DNA from 4 places in the Methylophaga sp. F7 genome. Region 2 is predicted to be linked to each of the others. Evidence: riboswitches for the same ligand, from Rfam matches in the RefSeq annotation. Region 2 holds a riboswitch; each other region holds the start of a gene.
The links. A riboswitch is a leader RNA that binds a small molecule or an ion and turns the genes downstream of it on or off. The one in region 2 is predicted to bind cyclic di-GMP.
Positions count from the first base shown of each region.

Region 1: another riboswitch for cyclic di-GMP. It lies ahead of AC08OG_RS13260 (hypothetical protein); the one in region 2 lies ahead of AC08OG_RS05490 (VPLPA-CTERM sorting domain-containing protein).
Region 3: another riboswitch for cyclic di-GMP. It lies ahead of AC08OG_RS11140 (hypothetical protein); the one in region 2 lies ahead of AC08OG_RS05490 (VPLPA-CTERM sorting domain-containing protein).
Region 4: another riboswitch for cyclic di-GMP. It lies ahead of AC08OG_RS16105 (hypothetical protein); the one in region 2 lies ahead of AC08OG_RS05490 (VPLPA-CTERM sorting domain-containing protein).

Region 1 is NZ_CM166511.1:2,631,227-2,637,505, reverse strand. It holds gene AC08OG_RS13270 (winged helix-turn-helix transcriptional regulator) at 173-445, opposite strand; gene AC08OG_RS13265 (zinc-dependent alcohol dehydrogenase family protein) at 584-1,594, shown strand; cyclic di-GMP riboswitch class I at 1,888-1,974, shown strand; gene AC08OG_RS13260 (hypothetical protein) at 1,991-2,641, shown strand; tRNA gene AC08OG_RS13255 (tRNA-Arg) at 2,774-2,850, shown strand; gene AC08OG_RS13250 (DUF502 domain-containing protein) at 3,086-3,709, opposite strand; gene dsrE2 (sulfur carrier protein DsrE2) at 3,744-4,208, opposite strand; gene AC08OG_RS13240 (sulfurtransferase TusA family protein) at 4,213-4,446, opposite strand; gene AC08OG_RS13235 (beta-barrel assembly-enhancing protease) at 4,543-5,991, shown strand; gene AC08OG_RS13230 (thiosulfate oxidation carrier protein SoxY) at 5,988-6,279, shown strand, end outside.
Region 2 is NZ_CM166511.1:1,067,604-1,073,882, forward strand. It holds gene AC08OG_RS05480 (hypothetical protein) at 1-230, shown strand, start outside; cyclic di-GMP riboswitch class I at 559-644, shown strand; gene AC08OG_RS05485 (hypothetical protein) at 674-1,198, shown strand; cyclic di-GMP riboswitch class I at 1,409-1,490, shown strand; gene AC08OG_RS05490 (VPLPA-CTERM sorting domain-containing protein) at 1,520-2,038, shown strand; cyclic di-GMP riboswitch class I at 2,194-2,272, shown strand; gene AC08OG_RS05495 (hypothetical protein) at 2,315-2,818, shown strand; gene AC08OG_RS05500 (polysaccharide biosynthesis/export family protein) at 2,941-3,492, shown strand; gene AC08OG_RS05505 (hypothetical protein) at 3,531-4,715, shown strand; gene AC08OG_RS05510 (GumC family protein) at 4,731-6,279, shown strand, end outside.
Region 3 is NZ_CM166511.1:2,225,203-2,231,481, forward strand. It holds gene AC08OG_RS11135 (helix-turn-helix domain-containing protein) at 286-1,257, shown strand; cyclic di-GMP riboswitch class I at 1,538-1,621, shown strand; gene AC08OG_RS11140 (hypothetical protein) at 1,640-3,022, shown strand; gene AC08OG_RS11145 (MBL fold metallo-hydrolase) at 3,169-4,056, opposite strand; gene AC08OG_RS11150 (NYN domain-containing protein) at 4,124-4,828, opposite strand; gene AC08OG_RS11155 (YobI family P-loop NTPase) at 5,067-6,279, opposite strand, start outside.
Region 4 is NZ_JBWPVL010000002.1:163,674-169,952, forward strand. It holds gene AC08OG_RS16090 (efflux RND transporter periplasmic adaptor subunit) at 1-466, opposite strand, end outside; gene AC08OG_RS16095 (TolC family protein) at 490-1,788, opposite strand; gene AC08OG_RS16100 (hypothetical protein) at 1,853-2,197, opposite strand; cyclic di-GMP riboswitch class I at 3,504-3,586, shown strand; gene AC08OG_RS16105 (hypothetical protein) at 3,579-4,133, shown strand; gene AC08OG_RS16110 (hypothetical protein) at 4,286-4,510, shown strand; gene AC08OG_RS16115 (DUF5983 family protein) at 5,047-5,325, shown strand; gene AC08OG_RS16120 (hypothetical protein) at 5,560-6,090, shown strand.

The DNA of each region.
Region 1 (6,279 bases), 1.5 Mb from region 2:
TAAGCAGGTGATCAAACACTCTAACGCTAGTGCAAATGACGTTTCAATTCAGATTAGGAAATCTCAAAAGCTATACCTAAATCCCTAATACTAATAGTTGAAACCCTGACGATTATAATTGCCGACAATGACCCTTTAGCTCAGATGGATAGAGTGTACTCAAGCCGATTAGCTAAAGATCATTTTCAAGGGTCCAGTTTTTTAGTTCTTCAAGTATTGTCAGGGCATTCAATCCTCTAGCCGCAATTTTGTATTGGACCGCGACAGGTTTGCTTGAGATCACATCTCTGGTGATCAGTTTATTTTCTTCCATTGCCTTCAACCTCTCTGCCAGGACTTTTTTACTGGCCCCGGCAAGTTGTCTCGCAATTTCATTAAAACGCATGGGCTGATCTTTCAGGTGCCACAAAATGGAGCCTGTCCATTTATTACCGATAATTCTCATTCCCCTCTCAACTGGGCAGGGTTTATAACAAGTCTGGTGGTTTTCTCTCATAGTTATTTGTAGGTTACAAAAAGTTAACTGGTTGACTATTGTAACCTGAATGTTAGTTTGTATGTTTAGACAAACTAGAGAGCAGACATGAAAGGTAAATCAATTTTCGTCGAAGCGGGTGGTGGCTTTGATAAAGTTAGCGTAGAAGAAACAGAAACAATCTCGCCAGGTGACAGCGAAATTCTGGTCAGACTTCATGCTAACTCGCTTAATTATCACGATTATGCGGTCGTCAAGGGGCTCTGGCCTGCATCAGAGAAAAGAATACCTATGGCTGATGGTGCCGGTGAAGTAATAGAGGTGGGACCAAACGTGACCGAATTTAAGGTCGGTGATAGCGTTGTGAGTACGTTTTTCCCTTCTTGGTTAAACGGTGAACCAGTCGTTGATGGTTTCTCAACTGTTCCTGGCGATGGAGTAGATGGTTACGCAAGAGAATATGTCACGGCAAAGGCTGAAGCTTTCACCAAGTCACCCTCAGGTTGGTCTCATACAGAATCTGCGACGTTGACTACAGCAGCCTTGACAGCATGGCGGGCTTTGTTCGATTTTAATCAGCTCAAATCAGGTGATACCGTTCTTCTTCAAGGGACTGGTGGTGTATCCATCTTCGCTTTACAGTTTGCCAAAATGGCAGGCGCCAAAGTGATTGCCACTTCATCCAGTGATCAAAAACTCACTAGGTTGAAGGAGCTGGGAGCAGATCATGTGATCAATTATAAAAAAGAACCTAACTGGGGCTTTTTAGCCAGAGAACTCAATGATGGAAAAGGTGTTGACCACGTCGTTGAAATTGGTGGTGCTGAAACATTGGAGCAATCTCTAAACGCTGTACGTATCGCTGGCCAAATTTCGTTAATTGGTATTCTTTCTGGACAGACTTGCGATATAAATATTGTGAAGACTTTTGTGAAACAGGTTAGGCTTCAGGGCGTTCTTGTTGGTAGCAGAGTCCATCAGCAGGAGATGATTAAAGCTATCGAGGCTAATCAGCTAAAACCAATTATTGATCGTACTTTTGCTTTAAAGGATATTGTCAAAGCATTTGAGTACCAAGAAACGAATCAGCATTTTGGTAAAATTTGTTTAGAGTTTTAAATGAAATAAAAAAGCCCTTGAGGTGGGGCTTTTTTAATTTATTAGCCTCTCAACCACCGATAGAATGTTTCAGAATTCGTCGGTCTAAAATAGCCCTGTTATAATTACGGCCGATGTCCCTGTAGCTCAGATGGATAGAGCGTTAAACATTTATCTGTCCAAATTGAGAAGGATAGGGCTGGGATTACATTATTAGCTCTAATAATTAACATCAAAGATTTATTAATTAGTACTAAAGTACAATACTTTTTAATAAAATTTAGTGTAAGTTCGAAAGAGTGATCTAATCACGCTATTTATTATGCCAAACTTGGCGTGAGCCTTGGACGGAAAATTACAGCTGTGCTTTTAAGTAAAGGTATCAGGGCTGGGTTGCATACTTTAAGGAGTTCACCGATGAATAAGATGATAGCTACGATAATCTTCTCATTATTTTCTTTTTCTGCTTTTGCCGCTACAGTCGACATTGATTTGAGTGGGGCTACCACTTCCACCCTTATTGATGCTGATGGAGCAAGTTTCTCACAAACTTTCACAGGTCAGACTGCATCTGGCTCAGCAATTTCAGGTTCCCCTATAGGGCCATTATCACTAACACCAAGTGGAACAATAAGAGTTGTCTCTTTTGATCCAGGTTGCACAGGTTGTGATTCTGGCAATTCACTTCTTACACCCTCAAGTTTTCAGGGCCCATTGTCGATTTTGTTTGATTTTAATGCCGACAGTTTTTCATGGGTGATGGGAAGCTCTGTTGCAGGATCCAATGTTGCTGCAGATTTATTTTCAAATAGTGGTAGTTTAATCAACACAGTACTAATCAGCATGCTGGAAGGGTACAACAAATACTCTATCTCAGGCTTGGGTGCTTTTGCAGGAATTACTTTTAGAGACAATAACGACCCAGCTGGAGTACGTTACATGGACATGTCTTACAATAGTGTTGTCGGAGTCTCTGAAGTTCCAATCCCTGCCGCCGCTTTCATGTTTGCACCGGCATTACTTGGACTCATGGGATTACGTCGAAGAGCAAAAAATAAAGTCGCTTAACTTTATTTCTTTCAGAAAGCCGTGATGATTAATTTCATCACGGCTTTTTTATTTGTATAACTGCCGTTCAACCGACGACTGGTTTGTTTCGAAGTGAAGCCGATCAGCTTGACTGATATAATTGCGGCCGATGTCCCTGTAGCTCAGATGGATAGAGCGTCCCCCTCCTAAGGGGAAGGCCACAGGTTCGACTCCTGTCAGGGACACCAATAATAATCAATAGATTATTTTTGACTGGAAATGAATAATAGCGGGATAGTCATTCGCATACTCCCCATCAACTTTTAGAACCTTCATTTTTTCTATAACAAATTTATCGATTTGTATTAGGTTTATCAGATTCAGAAAGTTGAGGTTGGGAAAGGAATAAATATCCCACTGGGTAATGGATACGGCGCAACTAAGAAAGTAATGACAATTCTTTACCAGTTGCCTTGTGAAAAATTATTTTTCAACAATGATTTTTGGTTGATGGCTTTCTGTTTCACTATCTGAAAGTCCTGCGGTCAGGATCCAGCGCATCGTGTCTTCATTCGACATTTCCAAAGACCGAACCTGATCTCGTGAAACGCAAATTGTATAGCCACCAACTTGATAGCTCATTGGCAGGTATATGGCGACCAGATTATTTTCCTGATCCTCCATGCCTAAAACATGGCTAACGTTATCCTTCACCAGAAAGCCAATCAGCTGAACCCCACCGATGGTGACAGCAACAGCATTGCTGAGACTTTCCTGCTGTTTCTCGCGAGAGAAAAAACGCGTGAAATCTCGTAATGCACCATGAATCGATTTCACCAGCGGAATGCGATCCAGGATGGATTCACCCATATCAAACAGTCGTTTGACCAGCCAGGCATTAACGGCAATTCCAATCACAAAAATCAACCCTATAGCCGCTAATAACCCAAGCCCTGGCCAATAAAAATCATAGGGTAAAATGGCAATCATTATCGGACGTAATGCACGCTCTGCTGTAACAGCCAACCAATAAATAAGATAAAGCGTCAGGGTGACGGGTAACGCTGTCGCCAAACCTTTTAAAAAAGTCTTCCAGACAAATTGCATAAAGCTGTTCCTATTCCAAACCGAATACGGTTATTCAGATGTATAAAGTTATATCGGCTTCGCTGGCAAATTCCAGAAAGGTGGCAGCGCCTCCATGACTGATTCCATCGATAAAATCTGAATTTTTAAAATCAAACAAATCGACAGTCATTTGGCAGGCAATTAATTCAACATCTGACTCCAGACAAATCTCACGTAATTCAGCAACACTGGCAACACCTTTCTTTTTCAATTTGCGTTGCATCATCCAGGTAGCAAAGGCTTCAAGCCCTGGAATAATTTGCACGATACTGGGGACCGGAACAGGCATGGGCATAGCAGGGTTGCCTAAAGGAGAGACTTTAAGAGACATATCTTTCTTAAGCAATTGCAAACCGTAAAAGGTAAAAAATATTTTGGCTTCAAACCCTAGCGCCGCTGCTGTGGAGGCCAGTAGAAATGGTGGATATGCACCATCTAAAGTACCTTTACTTGCAATTATGGCGAGTTTTTTGGCCATGCAGTCATGCCCCTTTTTCGATGATGAAATACAATTTTCCGTCGACTTCTTCACTACTGAGTAGCGGATTACCAGTCATTTTGCAGAAGGCCGGAATATCTTTTAGCGCGCCAGTATCGGTACATATGAGTCGCAATCGCTGAGAGGCTGACATTTCATTGAGCATCTTACGCGCTTTAAGCACTGGAAGTGGACAGTTTAAACCTGATGTATCAATTTCTGTATCAAAATCTGACATACTGATTTCCTTTAAAATATCCGTTCACATGATAAACGCAAGCGGCGTTTTTGTCTTTGCGGAACCGGTCTTAATGAGCCAAGGTCTATAGGCGTTATGAAATATCTTATCGCTACAGTTATATTTTTGATGAGCAATCAAGGCATTGCCCAGGCAAACCTGGATATTGCGTTGCCAGAAATGGGGGACAGTGCGGGTGCTCTGGTTTCGCCTGTGGAAGAATATCAGGTCGGCCAGTCTTTTTACTGGAGCCTGCAGCAATCAGTGACCCTGGTTGATGACCCGGAAGTGAATAGTTATATCAACTCACTTGGACATCGTCTGGTGACCAATAGTGATGATCCCGGTCGTTCTTTCACTTTTTTTGTGGTGCCTGACAATTCTGTTAACGCTTTTGCCGCGCCAGGCGGTTTTATTGGCATTCATACCGGACTGATGCTGACAAGTGAAGCAGAAAGTGAGCTGGCATCGGTCATGGCGCATGAGATAGCGCACGTTACCCAACGGCATATTCTGCGTAATTTCGAACGTTCTAAACGCATGAGTATTCCGATGACCGCTGCGATGATTGCTGCGGCTTTATTGGGGGTGGCTGACCCGAGTGCAGGTTCGGCTGCCATCATGGCGGTACAGGCTGGGAATGTGCAAATGCAACTGGATTACAGTCGGGCACATGAAGCTGAAGCCGATAATTTGGGCATGCAAACTCTGGTAAATGCAGGCTTTGACCCAAATGCGATGCCACGTTTTTTTGAGCGGTTGCAGATTGCAGGTCGCTTCTACGGTGGCGACCAGATTCCGGAATTTCTCAGAACTCACCCAATCACCGTGTCCCGTATTGCAGATGCCCGTGGACGTGCTGCCAATCTTGAACCACGGCCCCAGATAAGAGATACCAAAAAGTTTTATCTGATGCGTGAAAAAGTGCGTGTCATGACATCTGCAAATCTGCGTGAATTGATCAAAACCTATGAAGATAAGCTGAAAGAAAATACAACGGAAGATCAGTCTGTCACTCGATATGGTTATGCCCTGGCATTATTGAAAAATAGCAACTATACCCAGGCTCGTGATGAAATTAATGACTTAATCGATTTGGATGATAATCAGTTAAGCTATCATCTGGTGCTGGCGGATATCGAAATTGCGTTGGGAAGAATGGATGCAGCACTGGCAATTTATAATGATTTTCAGCGGGTTTATCCGGATGATTGGGCGCTTTCTATCAAGCAAGTTCAAGCCTTGTTGAGAGCCAATGAACCGCGTAAAGCGATTACTATTTTGCAACGTCAATTAGATGTCGGTGAATCTTCTGCGGATTTATACAGATTATTGGCCAAAGCTTATGGTGATATGGGACAGAAAAGTAAATCTCATGTCTGGCTGGCTGAGCATTATCATAGTTCTGGTCAGTTGATGCAGGCTGCAGATCAGCTCAGAATTGCAGCAGACTATGCCCGAGGAGATGAATTTGAACTCGCTAAAATCAGCTCACGTTTGAGACAAGTTGAAACGGATATCGCAATGATGGAAGAAATTCGATGAATGATAATTTAGATGAATATCGTCGAAAATTACTAAAGCAATCCATCTCTGCTTCAACGCTGGCTTTGGTAGCGGCTAGTGGTTTAATGGCTCCAAGAATTCTATTAGCACATTGGCCTCAGGATGCTTTCAATGCAGAAACATTGGAAGATGCGATATTAACGTTTCTGGGAGAGGCAGAAGAGGTTAATGAAGAAGCCATTCAATTCACGATTGGTTCTCCTCCTACCTATGCTGTGAATGGAGCCAGTGTTCCGGTTGAAATCAGCAGCAGTCTTGAAAATATTC
Region 2 (6,279 bases):
ATGTTGGTTTTCCAACTATTTTTAATATCACTGGTGACTTTATCTTTACTGCCATTTTGACTGCAGGTTCATATTTTGCAGTAGATATTCTTAATGCCACTTCAGGTATTTTGAAATATGACCTGTCAATCTCTGCAGTACCAGTACCAGCTGCATTGTGGTTGTTTGCACCAGCACTGTTAGGCTTCTTCGGTATACGCCGTCAAGCACGGAAAACAGTGGTTGCATAACACCAAATGAGTTAACAATATTGTTAGTTTTAAGAAAAGGGAGCTTCGGCTCCCTTTTTTTGCAGTTATGTACTTGATTCAGTTAGCTATTATTCACAGCATGAAGTGGGACAACCAATAGAATATTGTTATAAAGTTCATTAAATATGGATATTGTGAGAAAAAGAAAATCAGCTATAATCAGCCTGAAATATATAATTTTTTTGCAATAAATTTGTCACTAGTACCATAGTACAATTTCAATCATGCAAATGAAGTAGTAGTGTTTAATCATCACCGAGATATTTCTTGGAGATAAAAAGTTCAGAGACAATGTTGTTTCTGTTTCTGTTTTTGTTGCCAAACTTACCGTGAGGTAAGGTCGGAAAGCCACGGATCTTCTGGCTGGGTTTTGAAGATGGCCGGGTTGCATTGCTTAATTTTTCAATATAAAGGAAATTACTATGAAAAATGCGATGCTATTATGTATAGCTTTATTGTTCTCAGTTGGTGCTAATGCCGCTACACTGACTTTATCAACAGTTGGTTCTTCAGGTGCTACTCAAAGTATTGATCTGAATAACAACAGTACAGTTCTTGCTGGTGGTACTGTTGCTAATTCAGGAGTTTGGGAATCATTGTTTGATGTTTCTACTGATGTTGATACACCAGTAAAAGTTGAATGGTCATTTAACCCAACAAACAGCTTGAATAATGCTCAATTGGCCTTTGGTCTGTTGACTGGCCCTGGTGGTGGTTATGTTGGTGCGCCAACTATTTTTAACATCACTGGTGATTTTATCTTTACTGCTATTTTGACAGCGGGTTCATTCTTTGGTGTTGATATTTTTAATGCCACATCAGATGTACTGAAATACGACCTGTCAATTTCTGCAGTACCAGTTCCAGCTGCATTATGGTTATTTGCTCCAGCATTGATGGGCTTCTTCGGTTTACGTCGTAAAGCACTGAAAACAGCTGCTGCATAGTAACAAATGAGTTAACAATATTGTTGGTTCAAGGAAAGGGGGCTTCGGCTCCCTTTTCTTTGTGGGGCTCAATATCATCAAAAGACTCTAAAGTTTTGCATCTGCGATTTACCTACCTGATTTGAAAAATCCACAAAAACTGTTAGTCTGTAACTGAACTTTCACGAATCTAAGAAAGTCTCAATTATAGAAACAATTCTGTTTCTATCTTCAATATAAAGCCAAACTTGTCATGAGGCAGGGTCGGAAAGCTACGGATCTTTAATTGACTAAAGATGGCCGGGCTGCATTGCTTATTTTTTCACTTAGAAGGAAATTGCTATGAAAAAAGCGATGCTATTATGTATAGCCTTTTTATTCTCTGCTGGTGCAAACTCAGCAACTCTTAATTTAACAGCTGAGGGCTCAAATGGGGCCTCCCAACAGCAAGTCACCTTAAATAATAACAATGTTGTTTTAGGTGGTGGTGTTGTTGAAAGCTCCAAATCAAATTGGAGTTCAATGTTTAACGTCACAGCAGATACAAATACTGCGGTTGATGTTGAATGGTCATTTAACCCAGTGAGAAATCTGGTTTCTGCTACTGTAGCAATTTTTGCATTAGATGGTAGTTTTACAGAAACGTACGATATAACGGGCGATTTTACTTTTTCGGCCATATTGTCAGCAGGTAAAACTTACGGTTTGGATATTTTAGATGCTACATCACATGCATTAAAATATGATGTGTCAGTTACCTCATTATCAGAAGTGCCTGTACCAGCCGCATTATTTTTATTCGCTCCCGCCTTATTAGGATTGATTGGATTGCGTCGTAGAGCCAAGATGACTGCAGGCTGAAACGGTTAGGAGAAATAAAAAGGGAGCTTGAAGCTCCCTTTTTTATATATTTTTTGTCAGAAAAGACTCTGTACAAACTGAATAAAAAACGTTACGGTTAAATTAACTTCCTTAAAAAGCTGGGAAGTTTTCACAATGGAAAGGATTTCTTCTTTCCTATCAATAGCCAAACCTGTTGTGAGGCGGGGGCGGAAAGCCACGGGTCTTACCCTGTAAGATCGCCGGGTTGCATTGCTTAACTTAATCTATAAATCAAACCCCTTAAAGGAGCGACTTATGAAAAAAGCGATGCTTTTCTTTATGACGTTATTTTTCTCAATTAGTGCAAATGCAGCAACCTTAAATTTGACCACCGCCGGATCATCAGGTGCTACGCAAGAAGTTAGCTTAAATAACAACGATGTTGTATTAGGTCACGGAACGGTAGATGAGCCAAACACCAACTGGTCATCATTTTTTGATCTATCTACAGATCAAAATACACCCGTTAAAATTGTATGGTCATTTAATCCAGAAGCAAATCTAAGTTCAGCTACCGTATCGTTATTTGAGATGGGTGGTGCTGTTATTGATCAGTTTAATCTCATCTCAGATTACTCATTTACCGCCACGCTTATGACTGGTATAAACTATGGTTTGGATATCTTTAGTGCTTCTTCTGATGAGCTGAAATATGATGTTTCAGTATCGGCTGTGCCTATTCCAGCAGCGCTTTTTCTCTTCGCACCTGCCTTATTCGGCCTATTGGGACTGCGTTTACGTGCTAAATCAAAAGCGTAAAACTGATTAATTCAACAATAATATCCAGTTAAAATAAGGGAGCAGAAATGCTCCCTTTTTTTATGCTTAAATAACGTGTTATCATCCGAAGCGAATGTAATTTATAAACATGGAGAAGAATAATGAATAAATTGGTAAATACAGTGTTGCTATTAGCGGCACTTTCGATTGGAACAGTTGTTCATGCTTCAGAACCCTATACGCTTAATGCAGGTGACATGTTAAGCATTTCAGTGTGGAATGAAGATGCTTTGCAGAAAGAAGTCGTTATTCTTCCCGATGGCACTATTTCGTTTCCCTTAGCTGGCCAAATAAACGCGAAAGATAAAACCGTCGTTGATGTAGAAACTGAGCTTAAAGAAAAACTTTCGGAATATATCTCGGACCCAGTCGTTAACGTTACGGTCAATCAGGTTTCAGGTAATACTATTCATATCCTTGGTAAAGTGCTCACTCCAGGATCATTCGGTATGAGCCAACCGCTTGACGCAATGCAGGCTTTAAGTTTGGCAGGTGGGCTGACAACCTATGCAAAAGAAAATGACATTATCATTTTGCGTAGAGATGGAATGAAACAGCAAATCATACCTGTCTATTACGCAAACATTAAACAAGGCAAATCACTTGAGTCTAACGTGCTGCTTGAAAGCGGTGATGTCATTATTATTCCATAATGAGGAATAATAATTATCGACACCATAATGGAGCCAGCATGAAAATAAACGTTATCACAACGATTTTGGCTTTAACCTTGTTCCAAGTCAATGTTGCCAAAGCGGCCGAATACATTATTGGGGCCGACTTTTCTCCAACATTTAATTACGATGATAATGTTGAGTTGCGTGAAGAGGAAGAAGGTAGTTTTGTTACCAAGCTTACACCCACATTGTTACTATCAAGAGCCGTTGAAAATGCGTCTATCAGTATGGATGTTGGCTATCGGTTAGAACGTTTTGCCAGCTTGTCAGAGCTGGATCGGCAAGATCCTTTTGCAAATATAGCTGGCAGCTACAATACAGAACGAAGCAATTACGGATTGAATGCTGGCTATTCTGAAAGAGCACAACGTGCAATCGCTGATGAAGATACCGGTGATTTTGCGTCTAATGCAACGGTAACATCAAAATCATTGGCACCAAGTTATCAATATCAATTTACTGAACGTGATTTTGCCTATACCAGTTTTAGTTATAATGAAAGTACGTACGATACAAGCCGCTTCAGTGATACTGAAACTATGTCATTCACAGGTGGATGGCGCAGAAATTTGTCAGAACGTTTGACTGGCGGCCTGGCACTGACATATTCACAGTATGAATCTGAATCAGAGTTTATTGAATCAGAATATGACAGTTACAATTTTAGTGTCACTAGTACTTACATGATGAGTGAACGCTGGTCGTTTTCAGGACAGGTGGGGTATCGTACAACAGATAGTGAAACACAATCACTTTTTGGTGGGCCAAGCCAAACTGACCGTAGTGCGGGATCATTATTTAATTTTACTGCTAATTATCTTGGCGAACTGAATACGTTAACATCTTCGTTGTCTCGTTCACTTAATCCTTCTGGTGAAGGGGTGGTCAATGAAACTGACCGGCTATCCTTTACTTGGATCAGAAATATTGCAGAAACGTTGTCGTTATCTGTTAACACCACCTACCAGGAAACGCAGTCTGTTGATGAGCTAAGTAACACAGAGAGAGAATATCTTACTTTCTCGCCATCGCTCAACTGGCAACTCCAGAGAAACCTTGCCCTGAAGATGGGGTATCAGTATCGCCAACAAAAAGGCACCAGTTTTGGTGGCTTTAATACAACTGGTGACAAAGTCGACAGTAATATGGTTTTCCTCACGGTAAACTACGATTGGGATGGCTTGCGTTTTTCGCGATAACTTTAAGAGTACATAATGGAAGAAGAAGTCAAAAGCCTACGGGATTATTTGGATATCCTGTGGAGACGTAAATACTGGATTGTAATTCCAGCAATAATTCTGATGATTGGCACAGTAGTATTCACATACTCACTTCCAGAAAGCTTTAAATCTGAAGGTCTAATTCTCATTGAATCTCAGGAAATTCCACAAGATTTGATACGCACCACCGTAACCAGTTATGCAGATCAGCGTATTGAAGTTATCAAACAACGACTTCTTACTACCAATCGGATTATGCAGATTGTTGAAAAACATAATCTTTATCCAGAGCAAAGAAAAAGCTCTCCCATTACTGCGCCGATTGTAGAGTTATTTAAAAACAATGTCAGCGTGGATATTATTCAGGCAAATGTCACCGACCCCGCCAGTGGCCGGGCTAAAAGAGCTAGCATTGCCTTTACAGTATCGTTTATGGATCAGTCACCACAAAAGGCACAACAGGTAGCCAATGAGCTGGTTACCGAGTTCCTAAATGAGAATGCTAAAGCCAGAACCGATCGTGCCGAGGACACCACCCAGTTTTTGAAACTGGAAGGTGACAGAATGCAGAAAGAAATTCAGCAAACAGAGAAAGAAATTGCAGAATTTCGTGATCAATACAGTGATAGCCTTCCCGATATGCTTGATTACAACCTGACCACGGTTCAGAACATACAGGAAGAAATTTCGTCAATACAAAACCAAATCATGGTGCAAAGCGATCAAATGACCACAATGGGATTACAACTTTCGATGATTCCCAAGCAAGCCACGGGTACAACCGGTAATGCTGCAGGTCAACCCTCCGCACTGATGGCCGCTTTACAAGAGCTGCGTGCTCAATACCGTTCGATGCAAAGTAAATATTCGGCTAATCATCCTGACTTACAACGCGTAAAACGGGAAATAGATGCACTTGAGGCAGAATTAGGTGTCAATGCATCTCCTCGTGAAGAAGTTGAAATGCAATTGAGTTCTGCAAGAAGTAATTTGCAAACACTTAAACAGCGTTATGCTGCAGAGCACCCTGATGTAAAATCAGCAGAAGCAGAAATTACCCGTCTGGAACAACGATTGTCGGATCTGCCTGAAGATGATACCAATGCTGAAGCACAAACCGCTAGTGGTTCAACTAACCCAGTATATATAGAAGTCAGCGCCAAAATCGATGCAACAGAAAGAGAGATTGGCCGTTTACGAGAAAGGCAGACAGACTTACGTGAGAAACTGGCGGAATATGAAAACCGTGTTTACCAGACCAATCAGGTGCAACGCGCTTATCAGGATCTGACCCGTGACCGTGAAAATAAACTGGCTAAATATCAAGAACTACGAGCCAAGCAATTAGAAGCAGAACTGGCACAAACACTCGAAACAGAGAACAAGGGCGAGAACTTTACCCTGATCGAGCCGCCCCAAGTTTCCAATACCGCTGAAAAGCCAAATCGTCAGAAACTCATAGCGATGGGATTTGTAGGTTCGGTTGGTGCCGGAGTAGGGCTGGCCATTCTTGTTGAAATGTTATTTGGTGGTGTACGTGGTT
Region 3 (6,279 bases), 1.2 Mb from region 2:
GTCGGATACATGTTTCACAAACAAAATATCAAGTCATACGTTTATTTTAAAACTTTATTGCAGTTGAAGCTTATAGAGACAAGGTACGAAAACCTTATGTAGATAGTATTCAAAAGACTCCGTAGGTAACTATTGGGCTTGTTTGTTTGATAACAAATACCAAGCCAGTAAGCTCATTTTTGTTTAGATGCCAATACGTTAATGAATAAGGTATAGTCATTTTCACTGATTATTTTATGGTTTTACTGTCATGGTCATTCTCATATCTTTGCTGATGCAATAAAAATGACGTCAACACACCACACCGTCTATCGTGATCAGCCTTTGTTCGATGCTTATGAACAGCAGATGGCACAAGACTGGTTACCCATTGAGATAATGCAATTATCCGCGGGGAATTTCCGTGGGCATTATCGTGAAGTGGGTAATGATGATGTCAGAGTTGTGTTTGAACAACAAAATCAGGTCATACACAAACGTGCCATTATTGAGCGGGACTTCTGTACGGTTTCTTTTGCACGCATTGCAAATCAGGTACGGGTCTCTGAGTACGATGCTTTCGATAATTCATTATTTTTTCTGCCTTCAAATGTTGAAGTCGATATTCAGGCAGCGAGCGGTGTTGAAACGGTCTATTTTAGATTCGAACAGTCTAAATTAATTGAAGCAGCAAGAGTCATTAACCCAAAATATTGGGAAATGCCGACAGACCATATTTTGGTATTTGATGGTATTAACCGACAACCCCTAGAGGATTTTACTGATTATCTATATCAGCTTTCGGCACTGAGTTCGGATGATAGTCTGCGTGAGCAGCAGAAAAATATTAATTTATCAGTAATGGAATATGTCTTGCTCTCTCTCGATTCATCTTTAGTGTTTGATGAACAATCATCCGATGTACTGTCTCGGCGTCGGGCGGCTAAATCAGTAAGGCAGGCAATAGACTATATGCACGCCAACCTGGAGAGACATACTTGTCCGTCCATTATCGATATTTGTAAAGATTTACATATCAGCCAGCGTAACCTGCAATATAACTTTAAAAAAATAATGGGAATCACACCCAATGCGTACTTGTATCGATTAAGGTTAAACCGGGTTCGTGCACAACTTCTAAAACCAGCTGATATCGGTGTGACAGTCACGCAGTTAGCCAGTGATTGGCATTTTTGGCATCTAGGTCGTTTTTCCAAGGATTATCTGCAATTATTTGGCGAGTTGCCTTCCACCACATTACATCGAGCCTTTAATTAAAATCATTACTTTTTAGTTGTGATTGATACGGCTTTATGTGGCCGATATCGAATATCAGACTTGTAATGTCATATAAGCAGGCAACGAAAAGTAAACATAATCTCCCCTTTAATCATTCAGGCTTAGGTTTATAAAAACCGACTGATTCTAATCCAAAAAAATTAATAAAGATTATCCGTTTTCTCGATAAATGATTAATTTATCTCTTTGCGAAAATCGGATAGTGCCATGTCATCCGTCTCTATATCATCATATTTCGGTTGGGTTGGACTATAGCCCATTTTATTATTGCCAAACTTGGTGTGAACTAAGGACGGAAAGCTACAGACCTTGATGATGTTGTTAAGGTGGCTGAGTTGCATAGATTTAAGAGACTTTGAACATGCAAACTCAATCTTTAAAACGTTCTGTATTCAGCACATTTTTTATTTCATCAATCGTTTTAAGTACTGCGGCAAGTGCCGATAGTGTTTTAATTGGAGTCAATACATCACCTTTAACGATTAATGATGATGCCACCACAACCATTGTGACGGGCACACAATTTCAAAATGATAATGAGTTATCCGTTATTGGTCAGCCATTTGTTAAAGATCCTGTTTTAGCAAACGAAGGCACTTTTATAAATAATGGTACCTTTTACGGTAAATTCAGTGATTTAAAAAATGATGGGGTGCTGTTAAATACAGGCAGTCTGACTACTCATGTCAGTGGTTTAAATAATGCAGCAAGCGGTCACATCACCAACACCGGTTATATATACAACAACGGCGGTAGCTTGAAAAATGATGGCTTCATTGATAATCAGGCTGAGTTTAACAATTCAGGCACATTGACTAATTACGGGCAGTTAACCAATCAAGATACCCTCACGAATAGAGGTGTTTTATCAAGTTATAGAGGAGCAACCCTGACCAATACGGGAACCTTAACTAATACCAGTGCGGGTAGATTCAATAACTATATCGATTCCACTTTAATTAATGATGGCACGATGAACAATGAGGGTCGCTTCACTAATGCCGGTAAGTTGATTAATAATGGTTCCTTTACGAATAAATACGTATTCTCCAATGCAATTAATGACACCGTGACCAATAATGGCGTCATGACCAATAATAGTACTCTTGAGAATATGAACGAGATTATTAATACGGGCGTGTTTATTAACAATGAAAAAGCAACCATAAGAGGTAATGGCAGTTCAGTGGGTAATTACACCCAAACCGCTGGGCAAACCATAAATAACGGCGTCATCACTCAAACCAGTGTCAATATCAACGGCGGTAGTTTATCTGGTACAGGCATCATTAACAGCAATGTAACGGTGAATGGCACCAGTTCTGACAACCATGCCAGCATAAATGCAGGTAACTCGATTGGTACGATGACCATTAATGGCAATTACACTCAAGGTGAATTAGGTTCAATGGTGGTGGAGTTTAATGAAACCAGTTCAGATATCTTTAATATTTCACATGAGGCTTCTCTGGCCGGTTTACTAACCTTTGAGTTTATTGGTGATAATGTGCAAGTAGGAACATTTCAGTTCTTAACGTTTGCCAGCATTGTAGGCAGCTTTGATAGCATCATTTATCCATCCCTCATGGGCTTTAATTTTGATGTGGTGTTTGGTGATACCTTTGCCAATTTAGAAATCAGTCAATCGGTGAGTGAAGTGCCTGTTCCAGCGTCATTATTCTTATTTGGCCCGGCATTATTAGGCTTCTTAGGTTTACGCCGTAAAAAGGCAATGACAGCTTAAAAATATGCAGAGTGTTAATCTCAAAGAAAGTATAAAAATTGATGCTGGCTTGCCGTGAAAGAAATGAAATAACGGGTGGTGGCCATCCTACTCTTTTGATTTCGTTACGTTCCTTAGTTCGTAATGTTTACTCAGATATTCCTGATCTAGAATTCAACGTTCAGATCCGGTCGAAAATTAAAGTAGGATTGCTCCACCAGGGTTTGATAAACACCGGCAATATTCATTGGCAGCCATTCATCATACATCCGTAAATGCGCATATTCCGGTAAGCGAATTTCAGCCTGAAGCGTTTCAAGCGTTTTCCCCGCCAGCATGCCCTCACGCACAGCTGCATAAAGCGCTTCCAGATAACCAAGATAATGCTCCACATCCTCGCGCGTGCCGGTATCAGCATGTCCACCGATAAATAAATCAAACGGTTCAGCCGCCAGCACTTCCCGGGTGGAATGAATCATGCCATGAATGTCATAGCCTAAAAGATTCTGATAAGGCATCCGGCCAAGCACAATCCAATCCACCACAAAGAGCACATTGGCTGGCATAACTCGCATACTGACTGAGCCACGACCATTGTTTGGGCCGTGATATTGCAGGTGGATTTCACTGTCTCCCAATTGCAAGGTCATAGCATCCTGAAACGTGATATCCGGTAACGCGGTTGGCGCTTTTGTCCATTGCAAATCTTCTGCAGCAAATTCATGTGCCACCACCCGAATATCCCCGTCGGCAAGAATATGGCCGCCCATGGTATGGTCAATGTGATTATGGCTGTATACCAGATAGCGAATCGGCACAGTAAACCGCTTAGCCAATTCCTCTTTCAAATAGCTCGCCGCGGCATCATTAATTGGGTCGGTGACGAGAATCCCCGCATCGGTTACCACAAATATCGAATGATAATGACCCGCCGAAAAACGATACACATTGTCTTTCATCTGCTCGATTTTGTACTCGGTGGTCTCATCCGCCTGGGAAGGCAATATCACTCCCCATAACCCCAGAGAGAGAACAATTGGGATCATCAATTTCATAAACATTTTTTGGAAAAACAACATAAAAGAAACCTGGTCTTATTCAGGCCATAGCCACAAATGGCATTTATTTATTGCGAACATTGCGTACTAAAAACGAATTACCTGGGCCACGTTTTAATTCAAATAAATCAATCGCTTTAAACAGGCTGCTGAGGTTTTTAAAGCCATAGTTTCGAGTATCAAACGAGGTCTTGTTTGAGATATTTGAACCAACCGGCCCAAGCGCCGCCCAGCCGTCTTCGTCTTCGGTTGCCTCGATGGCCTGCCGTAGCAAATGTATTAATTTGGTATCGGATTTTATGTTTTTGGGTTTAACCGTTGTTTTGGTTTTTTCTTTTTCCTGATCCAGAAACAGAAACTTAGAGCAGGCGTTTACAAATGCTGACGGTGTTTTCCGCTCACCGAACCCCAACACCACCTTCCCTTCCGCTAAGGCTCTGGTTACCATCGGCGTAAAATCACAATCCGATGACACAAAACACATCACATCAATCTGCTTGGTATACATCACATCCATTGCATCAATCACCAATGCGATATCAGACGCATTTTTCCCCTTGGTTAAATCATATTGCTGGATGGGTTGAATGGCATATTCATGCAACAGATCTTCCCAGGCCTTTAGCGTTGGCGACTTCCAATTGCCATAAGCCTTACGAATAGTGACCACACCATAGTTTGCGACCTCGCTCAGAACATCTTCAAACTTACTCGCGGGCGCATTATCAGCATCAATAAATAATGCGATTTTCTGTTTTAATTCATCCATGGTTGCACCTCAAGCCAATTTAGATATGTCGATGGTTAGCTATATGTTGATACTAGTTTTTTATGACGACTTTATCACTGATGGCCGGATGGATTTCAATTGACTCTGACCCTTTTGGTCCTTAACATCGCAAAATCAAGTTCGCTGTACCCTTGATTTGACGCATGTTTGCACCCTATGTCGATATAGATTTGGCTGACCTATTGGTTATCCCCATTGATTTTCTGGAAACCGTTTATCAGCGCCTATAAAGATTGACTCTTATATTATTACTCAACAATTTACTTTCACTCCATGAAGAAATAATGTTTCTTGAATCAAGCCATCTGACCAAATCCTGGTTCTCGGGAGTATTTTGTAGTTTCGGCGTTTTGTGCCCAGTTTTTATTTCGGAAAATGGTTTCGGTAGATTATCCAAGACATGATGGACTTCGTCATCCGTCATATACGAATGGCATTTATTAAAGAGTGAAATTTGCGTTTCAATGGGCTTAGAGTGAAGTACCAAGGATTGTACAATACTCCCATCAAGGTTGGAGATGTTGGTGTCGGCGTTGTTAATAATTGGGCCGATAAGTGCTGCTCGCTCGGGAAGGCTCACAAGCTCACCTAGGTCCATTAACTCAACTATCCGGAGTTTGGCTGCATGATCAACTTCAGGTCGAAGAAGCTCCTCTAGGAAGCCATCGTCGAGCTCAAAGTTGTCTGGATCCGCCAGATATATGTCGATGTTGGCTGCGACGAATAGTATCTGCAACTCCCTCTTGTCTTCGAGCGCGTCAAGACTCTCCTTGGTGAAGGCGATTTTTCCTTCGTCTATCAGGATTCCAAGCTTGGTTGGTTCGAGCCCTATTGGTGGGTTCTTGAACGAATTCGGCAGGGCGTGAGCATATTCTCTGTAAGCGGCATCAGACAGCGAATCCGCATTGAAGAGGAATTGACGAAGCTTTAATGAATTAGAGTCATTTGGTATGGGATGTTTCAGGATAGTCGCACGGACAACATCTCGATCAAGATAGCTAACCAGGCTCTCCTCTTCGAACCTTTCACACTCAATAAAATCAAGACAGTTTTCCCAAGCTGGTTCGATCTTGCCTAACTTGAACAGCATTGAGCACACCCTCTCAGGCACATCTTCTAGGCTTGGCAGCAAGGACGTCTGCCGTTCAAGAAACAACTGGATATCATCTTCATCAAGCGTATCGTGGCGAATCACGGCAAGAATAGCAGGAGCATCCTCTTTAGTATTTCCTTCAAGCTCCAAAAGTACATCAATAAAGTAATGCTCGAAATCGCGTTCGATCCGATTTATCAAGGTTGTGTTATTCATAGAACGTATGGCCGTGAAGTTCCGCTCGCGCATTGGCTCGAAATCGTTCTCTCCCAAAATCGCTTGGTAGACGTATTCCAGATTCGCTATCGTGAGTTCAAAAAGCCCCTTCTCAAACATG
Region 4 (6,279 bases), on a different replicon from region 2:
CGCGGGTGATTTGACCCGGAAAACGTGCTCTGACTTGACTTATCTCATCAGGTGATAAAACCACTCTACCGTAGAGTTTGGAGGTGACCGATATTTGTCCGGCTGTAACTTCTGCAGTTACCACACCGTGTTTTTGAGCCATACCGTCATCCATTTCTACATGCTCACTACCTTCATCCTCAGCGTCGTGAGCATGCCCTTCTTCTTCGGGTTTTGATTCAGCGCTATGATCATGTTCATCCTCTTTTGGCATCGATTCATCATGGTTATCTTTATCATGTGTTATCTCATGATCATGCTGCTGATTTGATTCTGCTAGCTGGGCTTGTGCTTGTTGATCTGATTGAGGAGCCTCATGCGCATGACCATCTTCAGCAATGGCAGGTGACATGATGAGCAATATTAGCGCTGCTACTGATAGTAGGCTGCGCATGGGTAAAAAAACGAAATGTGATTTATTAAACATAGTTTTGTCCTGATTCATATTGCTTACTCTGCAGCTGTTAGCGGTTCGGCGGTGAGTTGTTCGATTTCTGTCTGATATAGCAATGCAGCCGTTGCAGCCTCAATGACACTACGTCTGGCACCTAGCAGGTCTTGTCTGACGGTAAGAAATTCCAGATAACTGTAGAGTCCCCGTTGATAACCGGTTTGCGTTTGCTCCAGACTTTTAGTGAGTTTGGGGATAATCTGTTGTTGCAACTTGGAAATACTTGCAATTGCTTGTTCACGCCCGGAATAGGCCCGATAAAGCTGAGCATGAAGTTGTAACAGCATATCTTGACGGCGATAGCTGACTTCATTACGCGCGGCCAATGCTGATTCAATATCCCCTTGCGCTCGCTGGCGGCTGAACAAAGGCACTGACACACCAGCAACTAACGCCGAATCATTCAGTCCTTCATCTCGCCTGATCCCAACTGACCAGGTCAGATCTGCAACTTGCTGAGTTCTGGCAAGACGTACTTGTGCATCACGAACCCGCGTTTCTGCAGCGAAACGTTCCAGTTGCGGATTTTGCTGGGCCTGATTAAATAAGGCTTCAAATGACATGGCCTCGCTAAAGGCAAACAATGAGCCTGTGGCGGTCTCAAAATTAGGTTGATAACTCCCCCACAAATTAGCGAGTACCACTTTGTTGGCTTCCAGCTGACGTTTTTCGGCAGCCAATATCAGTTCAGCCTGATTAACAGAAGCTTCGGCGCGGCCCAAATCTGCTTCAGCCGCGACGGCAGCACCTACACGTTTATTAACTTCTGTTAATGTTGTTTGCGCCAGTTCCAGCCCCGTCTCGGCTAGCTTTACACGCTCCTGGCTATTGAGCACTTTAATAAATTGTCGTGTTACCTGACCTAGCAAGTCCAACGCTTTTATTTTGCGATCAACACGGACAACATCACTTTGTTGTTCCACCAGTTCAACACGGGACAATCTTTTATCACCCAGTTCAACGACAGAGGAGAGAGTGACCGTGGTTTCCAGTGACTTGATACCGCTTAGTTCTCTAGTGCCAGCGAAATTTTCAATCTCAGCACCAACAACATATGCCGGTTTGAGATTGGCCGTTTTTTTCTGGGCTTCAAGTTGTTGCTGTCGAATTGGAAAAACCTGTAATGCCGGATGTTGCGCCAGTGTTTGTTGCATGGCCTCGTTTAAACTCAACGTTTTCGTTTGTTGAATGTTATCGGCAATAACCGGTGAGACAGAAAAGGCAACCAGCATCGAACAAAGCAATGCACGGATAGCAGGCGCACGCACATTTGTAGTGCGATCAAAGTGTATTTTCATGAAATTAGATCCTGTTTAACTGCAAACAACGGACTTACGTTAAGTCCGCAAAAACATCAGCAGTTCAAGATCTCGGAGGGCGGTACATACTGACTGTAAAGTCAGGTTTTGGCGATCTAGGGTGGAGGTTGAAATAATTGTATGGAATAGCAGCAACATTAATTCCATCAATATTAAAGATGGCGATAAAATGTGAACACTGACAATGCATACAAAAATCACAATCGCCAGTACTTTGTGCATCATGCGAAGACGCATTGTTCGCTTGTTGAATTGCATTGGAATCATCAAGAACAAGCTGATGTTCTTGTGATGTCTTGGAATCATATGTATGAATGTCAGCCGCAACTATGCCTGATTGCATCACAATCATAAAGATGAGCATGTTGATAATTAATTTTACTGACATTCGTTAATTTTATTAATGGATTCTGATGTCTTAGTTAACAACATAATAACTTAGTTCCCAAAAGATTAGCAAAATTAAAAGTTCTCTGCTGGGTCTGTGAGAGTCTGTCACTGTTTTTATGTAACAAACACAAAGTTTGTGATGATTTTGAATAGTGTATGAGATCTTATGCTCGGGGTCTCCGGATCTATAAACAAAACTAAGGCACTATAATTCGCTAATACTAAGGCGAGAGAAATGTATTGGCTGAAAGATCTTGAGCTATAGAAATTCAGAAAGTGTTATGTATTCATATTTTCAACTAAAGCAGCTAATTATGAATAGATAGCATGTTGCTAAGTCTACTTAATATGTGCTCGAACTCATTGCGTTCAACACGAAGCTTCTGTTTTCTGACTTGGTACCCACACTTTTGGCGTCAACAGCACCACGTGGTCGACCTCGGCAGTCCAAGTCACAGCTACAATAGAGTGTTCCTAATGATCCATTACGATTCTGGTCATGATAAACATGATCACGAAGCTCAGCTCTTGCTTGTTCAAATGATTCTGGATCTGCCAGTGCTTAGACCAAGATGAGTAACCCAGCGAATAGCGATAATATGATTTTATTCATTAATCTTTTCATCTTCATTTTATTGTTCATACAATCACTGTCACTAAACGACTGACACGCGGGTTACGAACTTTGACGATATCGTTTGCCGGCGCATTATCTCGAATTAACGCCCAGGTTTCTGTGGTCCGGTTTGGCTTTCCATTCCGAAGAGTTTGCTGGGGCTTTATTATCTTTCAGTTGGATGAGGTGAGTAATTTAGAAAGCCGACGCCAGGCACGGTCAATCGAGCTGATGACCATTCGCTCACAAAAGTGTTCGACATCAAGTAGAGAGGGGTGAACATCACCAATATGCGTTTTGATTTGTAGGTCTAAGCAATCATTTGGTGATGTCTTCAACCTTACCACTAAACTATGCAACCCAATCTGTTCGGCTGGCCACTCTGACAGATGCTTCAGCAATTCGTGTTTGATGAAAGCGGCCTTTGAGATATGGAGGTGAGACCAATTGAGGATGTCTTACCTTAACGTAACCACTTTCTAGCGATAAGCTTTTGTCTAATTGAAAAAATGATTATATGAAATAAAACTTATCACGATAGTTGCCCCGATTTCGCTTCTTTATTACAAAAAACAACAGGAATTTATACTAAAAATTAAGATGCGTTATATTGTACCAAAGTACAGTTTGATTAGACGTAAAAAGCATGTCATGGTGTCCTTAATTGAAGTAATTTTGAAATTCTACTTGAACCAGACGCCAAACTCGTTGTGAAATGAGGACGGAAAGCTTCGGGTCTTTAAAGTAAAGAAAGATAGCCGGGTTGCATTGCACCATTTTCTTTTTTCTTAATGTTAAGGACTTATGCTATGAAAAAACACTCTTTTTTATTACTGCACTAATGTTCAGCATTTCAGCTAATGCGGCATCAATTAACGTAACGCCAACAGTAACCTCTCCCTACACTATTACCAATAACGGTAGTAATAACGTATCGGTCGCTGCAACTTACAGTGCTTTTGTAGGCGCTTTTCTTCTCACCACTGGTGTGACTAGTGATGTTGACACATTGGTGAAATTTGACTTCTCGTTTAATAACTTACCTGCGACTCCTGGCAGAGTTACTTTTTCTCAACCTATCAGTGGAATGATTACTCCAGTGGAATCTTTCGCCATAACATCATCAAGCTTGACCTTCACGAGAATGTTATTTGCTGGACAAACAGCATTTTTTAATCCTATGCCGGGTGCGGCTGGTTCATTTGATTTGAGCATTGCAGCACTGCCCTCAGAATTGCCAGTACCAGCAGCATTGTTTTTATTCGCACCAGCCTTGCTTGGTTTTTTAGGTCTACGTCGTAAAATGGCAAAAAACTAAAACATTAAGCTTTATTTTTAATTGAATAAGTGTCATCCGGTTAATACCGGATGACTTTTTATTAACGAAAAACAATATCAAAAGTACCAGAGTTCAAAAACCAAAAGGGTCAGAATCAATTGCTTCATTCCTAACATTATGGAGTTTGCGTTATGGGATGTATCAAGATAGATATTTTTCCAGAGTTAGATTTTGAGTCGGAAATATTTGGAAGCAGTTTAATTGGCTATATAGCTTCTGGTGAGCAGAAACTCAATATCGAAATTGCTGTTAAAGACATTATTACCTATAAATGGGCTCTGAGAATAAAAGCTGTAAATGAAACAAAGATAAACATCATTGAAATCGCAGCAAATGGGATTCGATTACTGCTTTGACCGGTGAGACTCTTGTCTCCTGATCATAGTTAAGAAAATTTCAATATATTGGTTGAGATGACTAGGCATGTAAATGCCAATTTAATTACCATACAGCATTTATCGTTAGAAGAGGCGGCTAGCCTTACCTATACGCCAGAACGTTTCAGAAGTGTTCGTAGATAATCGTGTATTTAACACATGGCAGATCATTAATTTAGAAATCATCTGTTTGATGAGTAGATTGATTTAACGGTTTAAAAATATCCCTGTATTTAAGTATCTTAATGATGCTTTCTGCTAAAGCTTCATCTTTGGATAGCACAATCACCCTTATGAGATCATTTGAAAGTAATTGTTTGTTAATTGAATGCACTAATTGAAGTCTGTTGGGTTTACTCAAATAAATGAGTTACACTGGGCAACAACACGAAAGGGGCTAAAAAGGGCTTTTGCCTGCTTTTTTTGTCTATTATATTAGCCATACATCATTGGCTTTCCAAACCCACACGGAGATCGGCTCTTCCGTATGAGGTGTCGATCCCAAGGAAATCAATGTGGAAACCTATCCAGTGATCGCTTTAAGTACTTCTCATATTGAGCAGGCCGATATCAATGCATTACGCATTGCAGCGTTTCAGACCAATATGGTGATGGAGCGTGAATCCGGCTTCTTTATTAAGCTGTATATGAACGATTTGGCAGGAAACCTCCGAGGAGATTACAGTCCTTCACTCTGCAAAGTTATTGAGTTCGCATTTAACAATAATTTTGAAATGATTGAACTGGATTCAGATGCCGAGGCCATCCCAGAGTTAGACCAGCACGACTGGTAGAACATTACCCCTGGCAACAGGGGTATTCCAAAGCGTATTCACAGAGTACGTTTCGGAATAGATATCCAGTAGATAGCCAAAAACTATCTATTTGATAAGTCAGCCGGACTTATTTAAAACCGGCCTCAATGTCCAAGCAGTACGCTGTTTGGAATCTCAAAAACCCATAGGGGAAGTAACCTTCCCTTATGGGGGACGGGTGCCTCCCCTTTTTTTATTATTGGAGAAGCAGTCATGGGATGGAGCTATTCAACGCAATGGCGATCAAAAAAACAATTGGTCGAGTATCTTACTGATTCATATCGCTTTGGCGAAAATCAAGAACTCTTAAAGTCCAGTGTAGTGGGTAACAACCACTGGTACTTGGCCAAACTGAAAACGACCGGAGAAATCTGGATTGGTCTTGATATGATGCAAAGTGGCCGTGAGGATGGTTGGGGCTATAAGGACCTGACTGCTTCGTGTGGCCCGGTCGAAGTGAACTGTCCGATTTCATTTTTGAAAGAAGCCAGTGAGCCAAACCCGGATAGTTATGATGGCCAATGGCGTAAGCGAGTAGTGGCTTATCACAAAAGCAAGCGACAGAAGGCTAAACGTAGCTATGAAGCCGGAATGGTTGTTCAGTATGGTGGAACTGATTATCGGTTAGATAGACCTGCCGGTAGTCGTCGTGGCTGGTATGTCAACAGACAGCCCGATGGTATGTTGTTTCGTATGAACGCCAGACAACTCGGACAGGCCGAGATAAGAGGAGCTAATCACTGATTGGTTCTAAATACTCCCTTCTTTAAGAAGGGGGTATTCCAAAACATCTAACCAGGTGTTTCGGAATACCAGATTCTTGGCAACAAATTTGTTGTCTTGAAGAGTCAGCCGGACTCACCAAAACCGGCCTCAACGTCTTTGCTGTACGCAGTTAAGGCAGGTTTCACCCTCTGGGGGATTTATCATTCC